DNA from 3 places in the Rossellomorea sp. ABR4_012 genome. Region 3 is predicted to be linked to each of the others. Evidence: riboswitches for the same ligand, from Rfam matches in the RefSeq annotation. Region 3 holds a riboswitch; each other region holds the start of a gene.
The links. A riboswitch is a leader RNA that binds a small molecule or an ion and turns the genes downstream of it on or off. The one in region 3 is predicted to bind lysine.
Positions count from the first base shown of each region.

Region 1: it holds a riboswitch for lysine, as region 3 does, so the genes downstream of both, ACXAFV_RS05535 (Na+/H+ antiporter NhaC family protein) here and lysA (diaminopimelate decarboxylase) in region 3, are expected to answer to the same signal.
Region 2: it holds a riboswitch for lysine, as region 3 does, so the genes downstream of both, ACXAFV_RS07335 (aspartate kinase) here and lysA (diaminopimelate decarboxylase) in region 3, are expected to answer to the same signal.

Region 1 covers NZ_JBSWVK010000001.1:1,134,239-1,140,765, reverse strand. Annotated here, with positions in the region: gene ACXAFV_RS05540 (flavin monoamine oxidase family protein) at 189-1,664, opposite strand; gene ACXAFV_RS05535 (Na+/H+ antiporter NhaC family protein) at 1,836-3,398, opposite strand; lysine riboswitch at 3,513-3,695, opposite strand; gene yunB (sporulation protein YunB) at 4,118-4,882, opposite strand; gene ACXAFV_RS05525 (HD-GYP domain-containing protein) at 4,941-6,053, opposite strand; gene ACXAFV_RS05520 (hypothetical protein) at 6,232-6,527, opposite strand, start outside.
Region 2 covers NZ_JBSWVK010000001.1:1,506,255-1,512,781, reverse strand. Annotated here, with positions in the region: gene ACXAFV_RS07345 (succinate dehydrogenase cytochrome b558 subunit) at 1-67, opposite strand, end outside; gene ACXAFV_RS07340 (YslB family protein) at 415-852, shown strand; gene ACXAFV_RS07335 (aspartate kinase) at 919-2,157, opposite strand; lysine riboswitch at 2,355-2,533, opposite strand; gene uvrC (excinuclease ABC subunit UvrC) at 2,771-4,543, opposite strand; gene ACXAFV_RS07325 (hypothetical protein) at 4,540-6,024, opposite strand; gene ACXAFV_RS07320 (FTR1 family iron permease) at 6,144-6,527, opposite strand, start outside.
Region 3 covers NZ_JBSWVK010000002.1:322,060-328,586, reverse strand. Annotated here, with positions in the region: gene ACXAFV_RS11180 (M24 family metallopeptidase) at 1-1,151, opposite strand, end outside; gene ACXAFV_RS11175 (hypothetical protein) at 1,317-1,508, shown strand; gene ACXAFV_RS11170 (VOC family protein) at 1,702-2,097, opposite strand; gene ACXAFV_RS11165 (class I SAM-dependent methyltransferase) at 2,422-3,213, shown strand; gene lysA (diaminopimelate decarboxylase) at 3,316-4,602, opposite strand; lysine riboswitch at 4,720-4,895, opposite strand; gene ACXAFV_RS11155 (hypothetical protein) at 5,015-5,221, opposite strand; gene ACXAFV_RS11150 (hypothetical protein) at 5,281-5,409, opposite strand; gene ahpC (alkyl hydroperoxide reductase subunit C) at 6,258-6,527, shown strand, end outside.

The sequences.
Region 1 (6,527 bases), on a different contig from region 3:
TTGAAATTTTTATATTTTCAGATTATTTAATCTAAAGTCAGTATAGCTAGTTCTAGGACAATTGTCAAAGCAAAATTTTCTATTTTCGAGACAATATCTACTTTTATAGTTCGATTTGCCCTCTATCAGAGAATTAGATGGAAAATAATCACTTTTAATCCCATTTACTAGTAAATTTTACTTTGTGTTTATCTATGATGGACTTCATAGGCCGTCCGGATTCCTGATTCTACGGCCCCTTCTATCCATCCGTGGAAGGAGGAAGTATGTTCTCCCGCAAAATGGAGCCTTCCTTCCGGTTTCCGGGTAATCTCATCAAAATTTTTCTGCTGCTGCGGGGTAAAGAGTGTAAAACATCCCGCAGAGTAAGGGTTTTGACTCCAATTGAACCAAACTGCCTTCAAAAATTCCGTATATACGATGTTTCCATATATCTTTGCTAAATCCTTCAGCACGAGTCGAACCAAACCTTCATTCGATAAGCTATTCCATAATACGGCATCGCTTCCCCAGCTGTAACTTGCCAGCAATATCCCCGGACCATCAGAACCAATCCCGTGGCTTGGAATGTAAGTGAATTTTAACGGCAGGTCACTGGTTATATTGCCATACCCCATCTTCTCCCAGAACTTGCTTTTAAACTCGATTCCGATCTTCACTGCCTGGACATTATTCACTTCTCTAATTGCCTGCCATTTTTTAAATGAAACTGAATCATATGGAACAATGTCGACGAATTGAAGGACAGTGAACGGCATGGTTACGATGGCATAGTCCCCCGTATATCGGTATATCTTCCCTGTAACCGGGTTTACAGTACGTACTGATACGCCATGATCTTCCTGGATGATTTTCTCCACTCTGCGATTTAGCTTGATTTCTTTTTGAAGCTCGCTGATGAAGGAACGGGGAAGTTGATCATTTCCACCTGTTATTTCATAAAACTTTATTTTTTCACTGAATATCGGGTAAATGATGTCCGTTATTATATCTATGAAAGAGAAGTTAGGGAAGCCTTCAATCCCCAGCATGACAGCAATTTTCCGCACTGCGTTCTCTGAAAGTGATTTCCCATACGGATTGGCAAGTAAATAATCGCCCATGGAGTAAGTGGAAAATTTCTGCTTCAACTCATCCTTCTGTTCTTGAGTGCTGGCGGAATACACATCAAAGAAAGGCCGGGTCGCCTCAAGGAAAAGCTCAGTTGCGCTCTTTCCTTTTTCTTCTCCTTCAAGAGGGAAGCCCAATATATCCGGATTTCTTCTATACTCCTTTTTCGAGACCAGGACATTGTTTACAAATAACATATCCTGAGGGGTGGAATTCAAGAAGCGATTAACAGGGAGATTAAATCTATTGATGTATTCGAATACAAGCTCATGATTTTCAGGGATCCTCATCGCCCCAAAATCAAGGTAATTTCCGTACGTAAATGGTTCTCGTACCGTATAGACCCTGCCGCCTATCCGATCATTCCCTTCTAAAACGATCACTTTATGACCAGCTCTTTTAAGCAGGGATGCCGCAACCAGCCCAGACATCCCCGCTCCTAATATCAATACACGTTTTGGGTCCGACTCAGTTTCCGGCAGCCCGTTTCTTACAATGGATAATAAGTCTTGGGGATAGTGCAAGTCATCATAACCAATCACCTTTACCTTCACGTCAACTCACCTCTCTCCTCCTATAGATATGAGAAAATGGGGACTGGTAGAAGCATGTCTAATGACTTATCTTCTATTTAATGGAAGATTTAGTCAACATGTGCTTCTAAGCCCTGGAGCTGGACAACAAAAAAACCAGAAGCAAATCTGCCTCTGGTTTTTGGAGTGCACTTATTGTGAAACTGTTGTATCTGAACTCTTTCCTTTTATAAATCCAAGAGCCGCGACCAGCACGATGACTACGAGTAATCCAAGCAGGGTGCTTCCGGTGAATCCTAATACGAGGTAACCGATCGAAGCTGCCACTGCGCCGATGAGTGCATACGGAATCTGCGTGAGTACGTGGTCGATATGATTGCTTCCGGCTCCGGTTGAAGACAGGATCGTAGTATCGGAAATTGGTGAACAATGGTCTCCAAGGACCGCACCTGCTAAAACAGCTGCCATTGCAGGAAGTAAGACACTTACATCGGTTGCTGCTGCGATTTCTCCCGCAATCGGAAGCAGGATTCCGAATGATCCCCAGGAAGTCCCTGTAGAGAATGCCATGACGCCGGCCACCAAGAATAGCAGCACAGGCAGGATCTCAACTGGCATGTTCGATTTTTCAACCAATCCAGCTAAATACGTTCCTGTTTGAAGCTCATCGATCAGAGTGACGATCGCCCATGCAAAGATAAGGATGTAAACAGCAGGAAGCATGGATTTGATTCCTTCGACAACTGCTGTTCCAGCTGCGCTTCCTCCAACTCCCTTCAAGCTGACTTGGCGGAAGAAAAGAATAAATGCAATTGCCAATGCGAATAAACTTCCATATAATAATGATTTTGTAACATCTGTATTTTCAAATACAGGGAGGATATCAAACGAACCAACTGCCTTATATCCCGTCCATAGCATCATACCGACTGTTCCGACAACCAGGGCGATGATCGGCCATGCCAGATCACCGACCGAACCTTTAGAGCTTACAGGCAGGTCGTTCTTAAGTTCACCCGGGATATCTTTATTCGGGTCATAAAGATTTCCAGTCGAAATCGCTCTTTCTTCATGTTCCTTCATTTTCCCGAAATCAAATCCTCTGTAAGCAACGATCAACACTAATAGTAGAGCTGCCCATACATAGAGGTTCATTGGGATCATTTGTATGAATGCTGAGAAAGCTGTGTATTCAGTGATGCTGTGTGCGGCAAGAATCGATCCGATGATACCGATGATATATGCTCCCCAGCTTGATACCGGTGAAACCACACAGACCGGAGCCGATGTCGAGTCAATGATATAAGCGAGTTTCGCACGTGAGATTTTGTGGCGGTCCGTAATCGGTCTAGCAACCTGTCCGACCGCAAGCGCATTGAAATAATCATCAATGAAGATAATGATACCTAAAACAGCCGCCAATAATTGCGCGCCTCTTCTTGTCTTCACCCGTTTCATTGCCCATTCACCGAATGCTCGGCTTCCGCCTGAAATGTTAACGAAAGCTGTGATGACTCCAAGAATCAATAGGAATAAAATGATGTACACATTCCAGGTATTCAATGCACCGTCGGAGACGAAAATGCCCTTGACGGCTTCCCATATCTTACTGAATGTGCCTGTGATTGAGAAATCTGTGATAAGAAGTGCTGAAGCGATGATCCCTACACCCAGCGAAAGCAGTACGCGTCTCGTCAAGATAACCATCAGAATGGCTAAAAGGGGCGGGATGATTGAATAAATCGTGTTTTCCATAATGTCCTCCTCCTATTTGATAGGGGGGAACCTCATAGCATGACAGAGGAATAAAAAAAGGCAATGATAGAGGATCCTATCATTACCTTTAATAAGTAATGTAAGTGCTCCATCACGATCTGTAGCTCCCCATCATAGAGTATCCCCTATAATGACAGTGTTACCCTTTTTCAAGATAACCCCAGCAAATATACTTTTGACAAGTATATCAGCTTCGGCAAAGGTTCCCTTTCATCTGTTCTCTCAGTTGTCATCCTCAAACAGCTTACTCTTGAACCCTGCACCTCTACCCCATCGGATTGATGATGTGGTTATAATATTAAAATTTCCTTTTTAAATATATCAAACTATCATTATTTTGACAACTTTTTATTCGGGATGGGGGATGGGCAGGTTTTTCCATCCGTGATTACCGCAATTGATTTCCTTGCAAGACTTCGCTTTCCGCTGGCAGTTGGTGAGCCTTTTTGGTCGTATAGATTTGAGGGGTTCCATCTGTCCAGCTGCAGGTTAGAGGCACATGTCATAACCCAAACCGACCAAGAAGGCAAAGAGCGCGTTCATGGCCGATTCGTCTTATGCCACCCGCCTCTCTTCAAAGCCCTTCCGCTTTTCTGTTAGGAGTCTTCGTCTTGCACTCCAATCAATTGATGGAACCTGCTGAAATCTTCAGATCATTTATTAGCAAAAAAGTAAACATTGAAATCAGAAAACCTAAATCAGTTCGTCGGGATTTCAATCGATGGTGATGCACCGTCGCCGCTGTTATTGAAAAACTGAGGAACATCTAGATGAACAGTATCCATAGCGATTAATACATCCTGTTTGATGGTTTCTGTTTTGGTTGCAAATGGGATGATGATTTGGACATTTACGGTCAGGGTCACATAGACCTTGACGAGAGCATTGTTTATCCCGAACTCTTCTACCGTATGTTTGATGTCCGAACGCACGTCCCCGATAGAATGGAACCTGATCGGAACTTTAGGTCCCAAGTTCCCGAGTAAGGCATTGTTTGTAGCCTGACCAAGAGGAACGGAATAAACGATTCCTTCATCCGCCTTTGTTCCTTCCTCGTCTATTTCAATGTCGGTGATGTATTCCAGATTTTCGATATTTCCTTTTTCAGCTTCCTTTAAATATAATTGTACTAAATTAGTGATTTCTCCCTGAACGCGGTTGATGTTCTGTGTATTGAAACTGAGAGAGACCACCTCCCCTTCTGCATTTTTTACTTCTTCTGTTATCTCCTCTAACTCAATGGATCCGGCCACTTTTTTGTTGATCGCTTTATTGATGACCATCGTACCGATTCTGCTCGTTTGCGTTTCTGCATAGGCAAGCAGGGTTGGCTTCAAACCCAGGTTTACGATCCAAAGACCCGCTCCTGTGGAAAAGATAAAGAAAACGATGGTAATGATCATCACGTGGCGAAAAGGCAGCGGTCCTCCTCTTCGGGGTTTGTGTGTTTTAAACTTTGACAAAAAAATCCCCCCTTACAAGCTATTCTTATGCTCTTTAAGGAGGGTTTAACGCAAAAATTTATTTTATTTTAGTGGCTGCTGGTTCATAATCGGCATCAAAACCGACGATGACCTTATCAAGCTCGTTCCGCAAGTCCAATTCATAAGGAGAATAAAGCTCTTCCCCTTTTTCTTCAATCACCCGAATGACTGGCCTGTCCGTCAGACCTTTATTCTGACCAGTGACAATCCCTTTTTTTCCGTCGTTCAATTCAACAACCATCCCGTTCGGATAAATCGCGACGGATCTCCTGAACGCTTCGATGACATTCATGTCAAATAAGGAACCCGACCCTGCGTAAAGGATTTCGAGCGCTTCATGAGGAAGCATGGCTTTACGATACACGCGATTGGATGTCATCGCATCGAAGACGTCTGCGACTGCAATAATTTTAGCAAAAGGATGTATATCATCCCCTTTTAGTCCCCGGGGATATCCTGATCCGTCTAATCTTTCATGATGCTGATATGCGCAATGAGCCACCAGCAGAGATACAGACTGAAGTTTTCTAAGAATATCAAAGCCGTGCTCGGTATGTTTCTTGACTTCAAGGAATTCTTCTTCTGTAAGTCTTCCTGGTTTCATAAGAATGTCTTCAGAAACCAGCATCTTACCAACATCATGAAGAATCGCCCCTATTCCGAGCTCTTCCAGCTGTTTTGGGGAAAGATTCAGTTCAATCCCGATCGAAAGAGTATATAAAGTTACATTGAATGAATGATGAAATACGTAAGAATCATATGTAAAGACGTCAGTCAGAACGGTCAGCAGCTCGTCATTTGCCTTTACTTCCTTTAAGACAACATCGATAATTTGCTTTAATTGTTTAGCACTGTCCTCTAATACAACTAAATTCTGAGGCATCTTTGCTTCATTGATCCGGCTGAACACATTTTCAATACCCGCAACCGCTTCATGCCTTACTTTGCTCGGTACAGACTCAGTCACTTTAATACCGTCAGACAGAGAATCTTCAATATAGACATACTGAATATTAAGTTCCTGCAACCGGTAAATCATCCGTTCCGTGATCGCAACATTTTGCTGGATCAGCGCATGACCCCTTACATTATATACAGTTGTCGCCATAACCATTCCCGGCCTCAAAGCCCTAGTTGATATCAGCCTCATAGAATTCTCCTATGTAATTCTTTCATTTTTCGACATATTTTACTAGTACCTCCATTATAATGGATAAAAAGGCCGATGCAAGCTGAATTTAAGCAAAACATAGTAAATATTCATGAAAGAATATTAAGCGGATGTAAAGGTGGGGCATGTCTATGCAGGTTGAAGGGGATTTTTAGAATTAGTTATTCAGTACCCACGCTTCCTTCAATGTCTCTGAGGCAATGTAGTCTACATTCAGCATGTCAGCAGTCTTTTCTTTCAATTCTGTCCCTTCTTTCTCAGAGAACGTACTTTTATCCAGAATGGTATCATAAAAATCAGTGATGTCCTTCTTCAAGTGAGCGGATTCCTTATTTGCTGCACCCGTATTCACTAATTGCTTTAACCTATCAAAAGTCAGTCCATATCTCTCATTCTCGTATCCGAATAATTCGACCATTGCATTGTGAAACTTCAAGCTATGTAAATAATCTC
Region 2 (6,527 bases), on a different contig from region 3:
ATCCAACTGGAATAACACCTAGTAATGAATGAAGCCTGCGATAATTGAATTCTCGATTTCCAGCCATGATTTACCCCCCTTAATCATAAAATATGAGGCCGTTTTCTAATCAACATCCTCATTAGACTACGATACATATTTTATGTTGTAACAATTATGTGACAAGTTTCATTTTACTCCCATAGAGTGGAAGCGTCAAGAAAACGGATACATAAATTCGACAATATCGCTAAAATATTTTTAATAAAAAGATAATGAATAAAACCAGTTAAATCCATGTTTAATAGTTAGAAAATTCTAATTATTAAACAAAATCATTATACCACCAAAATATCCCAACTTCCATTTTACATGTTTGGGATGATTATTCTTCCATACATGTATATAATAGTTTTATAGAAAGAGGGGATTTACTTGGAACAGAAAAAAGAAGAAATCTACGAACCAACCGTTCCAATTTTCGGCTATGAAATGATAAGGGACATCCTGCTCCCGGATATTTTAGGAAAACATACTCCCGAGATTTTATATTGGGGAGGCAAGCAGCTCTCCAGAAAATTCCCCCTTCAATCAATGGATGAATGCTCATCCTTTTTTGATGAGGCAGGCTGGGGAACGTTAACGGTTGTCGAACAAAAGAAAAACGAAATGACCTTTGAACTGCGCGGTTCATTTGTCGAAAGACGCTTATCACTACAGTCAGACGTTACATTCAAATTGGAAGCAGGCTTTCTTGCAGAGCAGATCCAGCTCCAAAAGAAATGCACGACCGAAGCAGCAGACGAGATACATAAACGTAATCAATCCGTGAAGATCACCGCCCGCTGGGATGAAAAAGATAAAGTTGAATAGCGGCGCATGAACGAATAGATGAATGGGAAAAGGGTTGACTCTGATGAGGAGTCAACCCTTTTTAGTTTACAGCGTCACTTCTTCAACTTGGACGGCATCCAGTTTGAAAGCCGTATGTAAGACTCCTGCAGCTTTCTGCATATTTTTCTGATCGACTACAGCCGACACCTTGATTTCAGACGTACTGACCATTTTGACGACAATGTCATTTTGAGCAAGGACTTCGAACATTTCTGCAGCCACTCCTGGATTTGATATCATCCCTGATCCGACAATGGATACCTTGGCAAGATCCCGTTCATGTTCGATATGAGTAAACCCCAATTCTCCCTGATTCTTATCCAATACAGCCAATGCATCATCGAGGTCATGTTCCTTGATTGAAAAAGATAGATTTGTAGTATTCCGGTCTGTCTGGCTCTGGATGATGATGTCTACGTTCAAATGATTCTTAGCAAGTGTGGTGAATACTGAAGACAAGCCTGTCAGGGCATTTCCGAGTCCAAACACAGTCACCCGTACAATTTCGTCTTCGAATGCGACACCTCTTACCACTAAATTCTGTTCCATGCTTGCTTCCTCCTCAATATACGTACCTTCCACTTTTTCAAGACTAGATCTGACTTCTAATGGGATTTGATAATTTTTTGCAAATTCAACCGCCCGCGGATGAAGGACCCCTGCACCTAAATTGGCTAGCTCAAGCATTTCATCATACGAAATGGAAGGCAGTTTTCGGGCACCTTCGATATACCGCGGGTCAGACGTATAGACGCCGTCGACATCGGTATAAATATCACAGCGGTCAGCTTTTAATGCAGCTGCGATTGCCACTGCTGTCGTGTCGGATCCTCCGCGCCCAAGTGTGGTGATTTCCCCGGATGGCGTCATTCCCTGGAACCCTGCTACGATAACGATCTTTCCGCTCTGAAGCTGTGTTGTCATTTTCTCGGTATGGATATTGGTGATACGTGCATTACTATGAACAGATTCTGTTTCGATCCCGGCCTGCCATCCAGTATACGAAATGGCCTCCTGACCGGCTTGCAGCAATGCCATCGTCAATAGAGAAATTGTCACCTGTTCGCCCGTGGATAAAAGCATATCCATTTCTCTTTTACTTGGGTGAGAAGTGATTTCCCTCGCTAAACCGACTAATGTATCAGTTGTTTTACCCATTGCGGACACGACAACGACAACATCATTTCCCCGATTCTTCTCCTCCAAAATCCTTGACGCAACATTTTGAATTTTTTCAACAGAACCTACTGAAGTTCCACCGAATTTTTGAACGATAATACTCACAGCTTCTCCTTCTTTCTCTTTGAGTGTAAAAATAAAATCTTTTTCTGAAGAGAATCATCTGACTGCTGCACAAATCCCGCGCCTGCTGAATGACTTAAACGCCGGCAGTCCCATGCCAAATAATAAAAAAAGCAATGAGACGGATATCTCATTGCTTTATGAACTTAGAGTAAAAAATACTTAATCGTTCATCGGCATTGTGAGATAGCTCTCCAAGATTGATTCATCTTGACAATCCTGCATTTCTTAAACGCAGAACCAGCGGAATTAGTATGAGCCTAACACCACTTCGGCGACTCTCCCCTTTCCAGACATCTCGACGGAGCCCATACTCCTCTTTGCCTGTACTCTTGAAGTTCGCACCTCTATCACCACTATTTAAAGTGATAATGTTTTAAATTATCGATAATTATAGCACACGAAAAAAATGGAAGCAATGAGTTTTTTCAGAATAGTTCCGTTTAATTTATTGCTCATTTCTCAGATAAAATAAGAAAGCCTGAACCAAGCTTGCTTGATTCTGGCTTTCTTATTTTATCTGGGACTTTTCAGCATTAGCTGAAAAGCGGGTGAAACGAACGTTTCACCCGAATGAGCAATAAACACATCTATTTCATTCCTGCAGCTTCTCATGCAAAACCTTCGCAACAGCCTCCGGAATACCGATATCCTGTAATTCTTCCACAGTTGCTTCTTTCATTTTCTTCATCGAACCGAAATGCTTTAGTAGCTGCTTTTTCCGTTTGGGGCCGATACCATCGATTTCATCCAGTATTGACTGGAAGACGCTTTTCCCGCGGAGCTGGCGGTGGAAGGTGATGGCAAAGCGGTGGACTTCGTCCTGGATCCGCTGAAGCAGATAGAATTCCTGACTCCGTTTTTCAAGAGGGACGACCTGCAGCGGGTTACCGTACAGCAGCTCAGATGTCTGATGTTTTTCATCCTTCGCCAGACCGCCGAGAGGTATATCTAGACCCAGTTCATTTTCAATCACATCACGCGCAGCTTCAATCTGTCCTTTACCCCCGTCAATGATGATAAGATCCGGCAATGGAAGACCATCCTTCAATACTCTTGAATATCTTCTCCTCACCACTTCCCTCATTGATTCATAATCATCCGGCCCTTTAACTGTTTTGATTTTATACTTTCGGTATTCTTTCTTCGCAGGCTTTCCGTCTATGAAGACAATCATGGCCGACACAGGAGCGGAACCCTGGATGTTGGAGTTATCAAATGCTTCGATCCGGAATGGCGTATAGATTCCCATTTGCTCGCCTAACCTTTCGATTGCTTTGATGGTTCTCTCCTCGTCCCGCTCAATCAAGGCGAATTTCTCATCAAGCGCCTGCTTGGCATTTTTCTCAGCCAATTTTACCAGTTCTTTTTTCTTTCCCCTCTTCGGCTGTGTGATTTTGACTTCCAATAATTTCGCTGCCAGCTCTTCATCGATTTCCTCAGGAAGAAAGATCTCCCTCGGTTTAAAATGGTTCGCTTTTGAATAAAACTGACCTAAGAATGTAAGGAATTCATCTTCCGGTTCGTTGTAAAGAGGAAATAGCGAAACATCGCGTTCAATGAGTTTCCCCTGCCTTACAAAAAATACCTGTACGCACATCCAGCCTTTATCGACTGCAAAACCGAATACATCACGGTCGGTAAAATCCGTCATCGTCATCTTCTGCTTTTCCATCGTTGCTTCTATGTGAAGGATTTGATCACGGAATTCCTTTGCTCGTTCAAACTCGAGGTTTTCAGAAGCTTCCTTCATTTTTCCGGATAATTCCTTCTTGATTTCCTTGTATCCCCCGTTTAAGAATCGGGCAATTTCATCGGTCATTTGCCTGTACGTTTCCTTGCTTACTTCTTTTACACAAGGGGCGAGGCATTGCCCCATATGGTAATAGAGACAGACTCTGTCAGGCAGGGTTGTACATTTTCGCAGTGGATATAGACGATCCAGCAGTTTTTTCGTTTCATTTGCTGCACCTACATTCGGATAAGGCCCGAAGTACTTCCCTTTTCCCCGCTGCACCTTGCGAGTCGTGATTAAGCGGGGGTGGCGTTCATTTGTCAGTTTAATGAATGGATAGCTTTTGTCATCCTTCAGCATCACGTTGTATTTAGGATCATATTTTTTAATCAGGTTCATCTCTAGTACTAGAGCTTCCAGGTCCGAAGAGGTCATGATATATTCAAAGTCTTCGATTTCCCCTACCAGCCTCTGTGTTTTCGCATCATGGGAACCTGTGAAATAAGAACGGACACGATTTTTCAATACTTTTGCCTTGCCTACGTAGATAATCGTGCCTTGCCTGTCTTTCATCAAGTAACATCCAGGCTGATCGGGCAGTAAGGCTAATTTATTTGTAATGACACGATTCACTCTCTCTCCCCCTTCAAATCTTCCCATTTATATATTTTAATCGTGGAGTATACTGGGTCCAGCATCTCCTGTGAATGAAATGTCTTCACTTCTTTAACCCTGGACCCGATATCCACCCCTTGCTGTTTAAATCCATTTACAACTTGATTGGTTATATATATATCCTTTCCGGAATGTCTGATATCCTGCAGGAATTGTGAGTACGTTAAGACCCGCTTATGTGAAAAATCAACATCCAGGTACGCATATACCCTCGTTTCTTCCCATGTATACACCATTATAGGAGATTCATCATTGATGTCTGAAAAGAAAACTGCCGATTGGTAGACAGCAGGGGGATTGGCATTATATTTGTTCAATATTTCCAGCCCTTTACCCATATGAATGATCAGCCAGATGATCAATAAACCTCCCGTGATTTTGGTTGCGTTTCTTAACCAGCTGACGATCAAGAAAAAGCCGAGGAGTAAAGCTAAGGGAAGTATATGTCTCGGTTTATCAATATTTTGGGCAAACAACCCCCAGAATAAATAAGATAAAAAGCAAACAAAGATCAAAAAGGTACCTCGATCGATAGTTTTCCATCGGAAGTTTTTAAAATGCCTGATCGTTAGTAAAGATAGACCAATGGAAATCATCATAATCAATACAGACTGGGTGAATAGGCCATTCCAGAACATGTTCGTAAAGATATACGTGCCAGTCCGATTTAACATATTAGTACCGGATTCGGCAGCACCGCCCCATTCGGTGAAGTGCCCCCCGGTAAAGCCGAAGGCAATCTGAATCAATGTTGTCAGGCTCCCTGTATTGGCTGCTAAGGCAGTTACCCATACTCCTTGGGAAATGACAATCAGAATAAGATGAAAACAAATAGCCCTTATCTTAAAGGAGAGCACTTCATTTCCTTTCCAAAAACGGAACCAATAATAGAGAAAGCCCAATCCAAATGCTATATAAGAGAGTCTTACCCCCAATAAAAGGGAAAATAACAATATCGGGAGTATGGCTGCATCCTTTGTATTAAGCGTAACGGCGCGGTGAAGGCTCCAGAGATACCACCACATTATCGAAATGGCAGCCCCTTCGCTCATGGCCTGTACCATCATGATGCCTGGATAGGAAAGTGAAAAGAGCAGAACAACAGCGATGGTTGCTTTTATCTTGCAAAGGTAACTGCGAAAAAGCCAAAACACAGGAAGGATCGAACTGATCCATAAGAGCGTATTAAATGCTTGCAAGGAACGCACCGGGTCTTCTATGAATACATGAAACAGCATTCCGCCCAATATATAAAATGGATAACCGGGAAAGTGAGGCTGCATCTTCAATACATCGAATTCCATCACCCCTAAAGCATAATCCACTTCATCCCAGCTTGAAGCATAGGAAGGGAGGAAATAAAGCTTAGAAGCAGCATACACCAAAAACAAACCAGCCGCAGCAATCATCCAACTTTTCAAGTGATTTTCATTCTTCATGACTACTTCTCCTATACTGCATGACAATAATAAAAAACCAACCAGACCAGAAACAAGCTTCTTAGCCTATTGTAAGGCTTTCGAAGGATTGTTTCCAATCATGAGTTGGTTTAAAGGGGTCAAGCATTTATTGATTTCATATCATCGGACTTTTTTATCGTCTTTTTCTGTTGTTCAGGTCCAGCAGGTACCGAGGACTTCCTGAAAGGATTGATGATTTTATCTGTCCTGATCAAGTACATCCATAAGAACACAAAGCCAAAATAGAACCAGTAAGCCAGAATCTGTTCAATGGTTGGGTTATGGCTGTAACCGAACATAGCTGCCATGAACAGCCCTACCTGCCCGCTTATGAGGACTTCTTCCCCGGTATCACGTTCGTAATGAAGCTCATCCTGAAAATGCTCAGGCATGATTTCGACAATATCATATACAGCTGCCGGCTTGCCTTCTGCCGTTGTATAAAGTGAGCCCATTTTTCCAAGATCCTGAAGTATCCCCAC
Region 3 (6,527 bases):
CCCCATTCAGGAACAAACTGTCGGATATTGAACTCCATCGCATAGCACGTATTTGCCGTTAGCGGCAGATCACCCTTGATCGGCACATCCCCCTGCTGATCATAGAGGCCGATCAACGCACCCGCTTCATGGCAATGTGGCCCGACCGGATGACAGTAAATCATGGCATCGATCTGCTCCTTTTTCGCAGACGCCATCGCCGCGCGGAACACTTCATTTCCCGTTTTCCCTTCTTTCATATGATAACTCAAAATATCCTCGAGCCTTAAAGCCGTGAAGAAGGCAGACTGAAGCCCTTCCGGAGCCTCCGTTTCCCCAGGCTTCAACACATAGGCGAGCTGCTGCGTATCGGTGGCAAGCCCGAGATACTCGATCCCGAAATCCAAATGGACGATATCCCCGGGCCGAATGATTTCCCCCTCGATTCGATCCATCTCCGAGCCTTTTCTTTGAAGATCGACTGTTGGGTAAAAAGAGGTCTCCAGTCCAAGGTCCAGCACCCGCTGCCGGATCCAGTCCACCACATCTTCAGTTGTCGTGATCCCCGGATGGATAACCCTTGACGATAACGCCTCCTTTGAAATCTTCCTAGCGAGTTCAGCAATCGCAGGATACGCCTTCATTTCCTTACCGCTCCTGTTCGAAAGCCAATCGACAATCAAATACTGTGCACTCACAAACCGGTCACTATAATCACTCAAGACCATTTGCAAATGTTCAAAATAAGAATGACTCAGCCCATCACTCGCAGCGAACGTATGGGAATAATTCAACCCGACCCTATCCGGATCGCACTCCTCAACCGTGTTCTTAAGACACTCCCACTGGTCCCCCTCTGCCCTGTTCCAAATCCTTTCATAAAAAGGCTCGAAGCTTGGATTCGGATGGATGACCCAGCGCTTTAATTGCTCACCCTCATCCAGCCAAAAGACCAATATGGTCAATCTCCTCGAACTGTCGATTGCAGAGGGGTAGAGCGTTTTCAACACCGGATCCTCATGATACTCCCGCCCGACCACAATCCACATATCGAGTCCATGCTTCTTCATCAATGCCGGCAACAGCGCATTCAGGCGGTGGAAAAGCCAGCGGTTCTGGATTTCTTCCCTTTTTTTCAACGGCAGAATCAAGGATAACGATTCATTCTTCACGGTCATATCTCCTCCACGTATCTATTTCTATAACCCTTCGACAAAGTCCGGTGATTTCCTTTAAACAGTCTAAAAAGTAAAAACCTCCATGGTGACGTGAACGTCTAATCCACATGGAGGAATTTACTATTTTCCATCGAAACAAAGATACATGGGGGAATACAATTGAAAAAATATCTGAAACCATTTTTAGCCTTAGAATGGATCACCGTCATTGGGGCATCAGCGGCCTTATATTTCAAGTGGGATTTTCCGCTTTATTTATGCATAGGTATCATATTATCAGCAGCTGTTCTTACTCTATTATTCTCGAGACACGATGAAAAGAAAGAAGAAGAGATGAATAATGAACAGTAGTCACTTCCTGACTGGAGGGTTTTTATGGACATGATCATTGATATGCTCCTTGGAGTGGGTGTTGTCTTTTTACTATTACTATCCTTTTTGGTATTCACAATTTATAACAATAAAAAGTAGTCACTTAAAGAAGGTGCCTGCCTCCATGTACAAACCACGTACAGAAGGACAGGCACCCTTTTAGCATCTACAATTATTTCGCATTCTCATCCGGCTGATGAATCCCGAAAATATTCCCCTCAGGATCCGTGTAATACCCCTGCCAAGCCATTCCAGGCAGGGCATATTTAGGCACGCCTACCTGGCCGCCAAGTTCAAGGATCTTTTTCTCCACTGCATCATAATCCTCAACACCCATCGTACACGCATACCCATTCAACGGATGACCAGCCTCAGGACGAGGACCTTTGCGCTTCATCAGCGCACCATTGATCCCGGGCACACTCTCATCACCCGTCACAGCCCCGAAATAAGGCATCCCTGCGTATTCGCTCCAATCTTCAAACTTCCACCCGAATACTTCACCATAAAACGCCTTTCCCCGTTCCACATCATCCACATGAATTTCGAAATGCACTAATCGTCCCATTTGATCCCCTCCGCTAATTCATTCGTTTAATAATTCTGATAAATTCTGGTTTGCCTCTTTATAGTAAACGATGTCTGCCTGAATGTTCAATGATAGATTGGAAACGTTAGCATAAATATGAAACTTCCCACCTGCATCGATCGTATCTATAGTAGCTATATAAATACACTGAGTGAGGTGTTGAACATGTATTTCAGGATTTTTCATAAATCAAGCAGATTCACTAAAATAGCACTATTGACTGTTACTGTACTTCTGCTCCTTGGCGGGCTGTCATTGCTTGTTCTTTAAGGAATCACTCACAAATCACTGGAGGGAGAAACCTTGGGTTCATTAGGAGATCAATATAAAAATTCCTCGAAACTAAATACACGGATAAACATTCACGAAAAATTTAGTGAAAATAAAGTTGATTGGCACAGCTGGCTCTTTGAACAGTTAACAATTCCTCTAACTAGCAGAATCCTTGAAATCGGATGTGGAGACGGCACCTTTTGGCTTAAAAACAGGGAACGAATCAATGACAGTTGGAACATCACACTCTCTGACCATTCTGAAGGTATGGTCGATTCCGCTAAAAAGAATTTAACAGGGCTGCCTGAAATCCAGTACCGGCAATTCAATATCGAGGATATTCCTTTTGAAGATAACCGCTTTGATATCATCATCGCCAATCATATGCTGTATCATGTTTCTGATAGGCGAAAGGCATTGAAAGAAGTCCGGCGTGTGTTAAAACCAGATGGTACATTTTACTGTTCTACCATAGGGGTCGATCACATGAAAGAATTTGGAGAACTGCTGAAACAGTTTGATCGAAATTTAGATTATCCTTCAGCCAGGAAGAACGCCTTGAAATTTGGAATAGAAAACGGGCGGGATCAGCTCGGGGGCTTTTTCAACGAGATTGTATTTAAAGGGTTTCCTGGAGGGTTGAACATTACAGACGAAGAAGCAATTGTAGATTACCTGCTTTCTTCAAACACAGGGTTAAATAAATCCCTGGTCGATGACACATTATCATCGTTTATTGATTTTCTGGCATCTGTAAAAGAATCCAATAATGGGGCTATCAAGATCACAAAGTCGACAGGATTGTTTGAATCATCAAACTGACCATGCAAAAAAACGATCAGATGGCCACTGATCGTTTTTTATTATTTAAATAAGGGTCTATCCAGCTTCATCCGAGGTGCTGACCAGCAATAATCCATTTACCTACCGATCCAGCCTCACCAAATCCGCATAACTCTCACGCTCAATCACCACACGCGACTCCCCGTCCTTAACAAACACAACGGCAGGGCGCGGAATCCGGTTATAATTGTTCGCCATCGAATACCCGTAAGCACCCGTACTGAACACAGCGAGTGTGTCACCGAAATTCACCGGAGGCAGCTTCAGATCCCAGATGAGCATGTCGCCGGACTCGCAGCATTTACCAGCGATGCTGACAAGCTCCGTGCACTCTTCATTCGGACGATTCGCCAGCACTGCATGATATTTTGCTCCGTAAAGAGCCGGGCGCAGATTATCGGTCATGCCGCCATCCACCGACACATAGGTGCGCACATCAGGAATGATTTTCTTCGATCCGACCTTGTACAGAGTGGTACCCGCTTCCGCCACGATGCTGCGGCCCGGCTCGATCCATACTTCCGGCAGCGGATAACCGTTCTCACCGAAGCTTTCCTTCACGCTGTCCGTGATTGCTCTGACATACTCGGAAATCGGAAGCGGCTTGTCTTCTTCCGTATAGCGGACCCCGAATCCTCCGCCGATATTCAGGACAGGCAGCGTGACGTCGCACTCCAGTCTCAACCCTTGAAGGAAATCAGACAGCACCGTGATTGCCTGCTGGAATCCGTCCAGTTCAAAGATCTGCGAACCGATATGGGAATGGATCCCGAGCACCGTATAATTCGGCTTGCAAAGGGCAATCTGCATCGCGCGGTCAGCCTGTCCGGTCGAAATCCCGAAGCCGAACTTCGAATCATCCTGCCCCGTCATGATGTAATCATGGGTGTGTGCTTCAACGCCCGGCGTCACACGAAGCAGGATGTTCACCTGCTGCTCGCGCTCTTTCGCCAGCTCATGCAAGAGTTCAAGCTCAAGGAAACTGTCAACCACAAAGCAGCCGATCTCCGCATCAAGCGCCATCATTAGCTCTTCCTCGGACTTATTATTCCCGTGAAAATGAATCCGCTCTGCCGGGAACCCGGCTTTAAGCGCCGTGTACAATTCCCCTCCGGACACGACATCCAGCGACAGGTCCTCCTCTTCGGCAAGCCTTACCATTTCCTTGCACAAAAACGCCTTGCTCGCATACGCGACCTGGAACCCGAGTCCGCTCTCGATGAACGCCTCGCGGAACGAGCGCGCCTTCCCCCGGATCATTTCCTCATCATATACCATCAGCGGCGTGCCGTACGCTGCGGTAAGCTCGCCCGTACTCATCCCGCCGATCTCCAACTGTCCCTGTACATTCGTTTCCATTGCTGTCATATCGAATCTCCTCCTGAAATCCCTCCGAAAAAACCACACAAAAAAACCGTATGAAGCGATGCTCATACGGTTTCCTGATCAAAACGAAGAACGTTCTGAAGAATTCTGTATTAACATCTCTTCAATAGTTCTCCACAACGTGACCATTGTGACAGTCTGACACTTATTCAATGCCAGCCCAACAGGAAACCGATTGGCTGTTTCCCGTTTCGGCGATCTGCCTTTCACTTCCCATCCCAGGATCCATCATCCTCAAGGTAGCTACTCCTCATTCTCGCGCCTCTATTATCAGAGAGTATGTTTATAGTTTTGTATGGCAACTATACCACTATGGTGGAAAAATTGTCAATCTATTAAAGCTATATTCTTACTTTCATTCAGGCGGCCACCCCTTCGACCGTAACTCATACATTCATCCAAGGAGCGCTTCCTTCACATATTCCATTATTTCCTCTTTCACTTCTTCAATCGATTCATCTAACAATTCACCCGTAATTTTACTTCCCGGCAACGCTTTTGATATCGGCACACCAAATACAGAACGTTCACACACCCATATTTTTATCACATGCAAATCAATGAGCTCTCCTCCCTTTTCAGCAATGCCGACTGAAAGCAACGAACTGTATCCAGGCTTAAAATGGTCCTCCCCCTCTTGATTGAACCGAGCTTCAAAGTCTAGATCCTTTTCTTCAAAAACAGGTATGTACTGATCCGCCAATCTTTAGAGTAATCCATTAATGCCCATTCAATACGTTTTATTTTCACTTTGAGTTCTTCATCAAAATCATTTTGTTCATATTTCATATCGACCTCAGCCCCTCAATTAGGAATACTAGAATATATTCAGCACTACTAATTAGAACCCTTCTTAAACTTGTAATAGCAGGGACATTCCTTTTACTATGTTGAATACTATAAATTAAGTGTAAAGATACAAACCATATTCTTCATTTATAGAATAGGTTTAGCCTTTTTTGAGAAATAAGTTATTGAGACGAGAAACATAGCCACTCTCTCTGCAGGTATTGCGCCGAAATCCAAATAATTGCGCCACTTTCAAAATAATTGCGCCGGTTTCCATATAATTGCGCCACTTTTAAAATAATTGCGCCGGTTTCCATATAATTGCGCCACTTTCAAAATATTTGCTCCGGATTCCATATAATTGCGCCACTTTCAAAATATTTGCCCCGAAATCCAAATAATTGTGCCACTTTCAAAATAATTGCCCCGAAATCCAAATAATTGCGCCACTTTCAAAATAATTGCGCCGGATTCCATATAATTGTGCCACTTTCAAAATAATTGCGCCGGTTTCCATATAATTGCGCCACTTTCAAAATTATTGCGCCGGATTCCATATAATTGCGCCACTTTCAAAATAATTGAGCCGGATTCCATATAATTGCGCCAAGTCCGCAATATCGTAGATTCAACCTTCCAATCCGGATAAACTTTCCCCCACAACGATATAGAGCGAAAATGGAAGATGTCCCTCCCCCAGCCACACCGATAGTCTATTTATATAAATAATCAAATCTTCTTCCTTGACATTTCCCCCAGCTTATATAATAATGAATATCGAATTAGAATTATTATAAACTATTAATAATTCTCAATCCCACATACTACTTTTAGGAGGAATTTACATTATGTCTTTAATCGGATCAGAAGTAAAACCATTCACAGCACAAGCATACAAAGATGGTGAGTTCATCACTGTCACTGACGAAAGCCTGAAAGGTCAATGGAGCATTTTCTGCTTCTACCCTGCAGACTTCACATTCGTATGCCCTACAGAACTTGAAGACCTTCAAAATAACTACGACGCTCTTAAAGAGCTTGGCGTAGAAGTATATTCCGTTTCTACAGATACTCACTTTACACATAAAGGCTGGCACGACAGCTCTGAAAAAATCGGT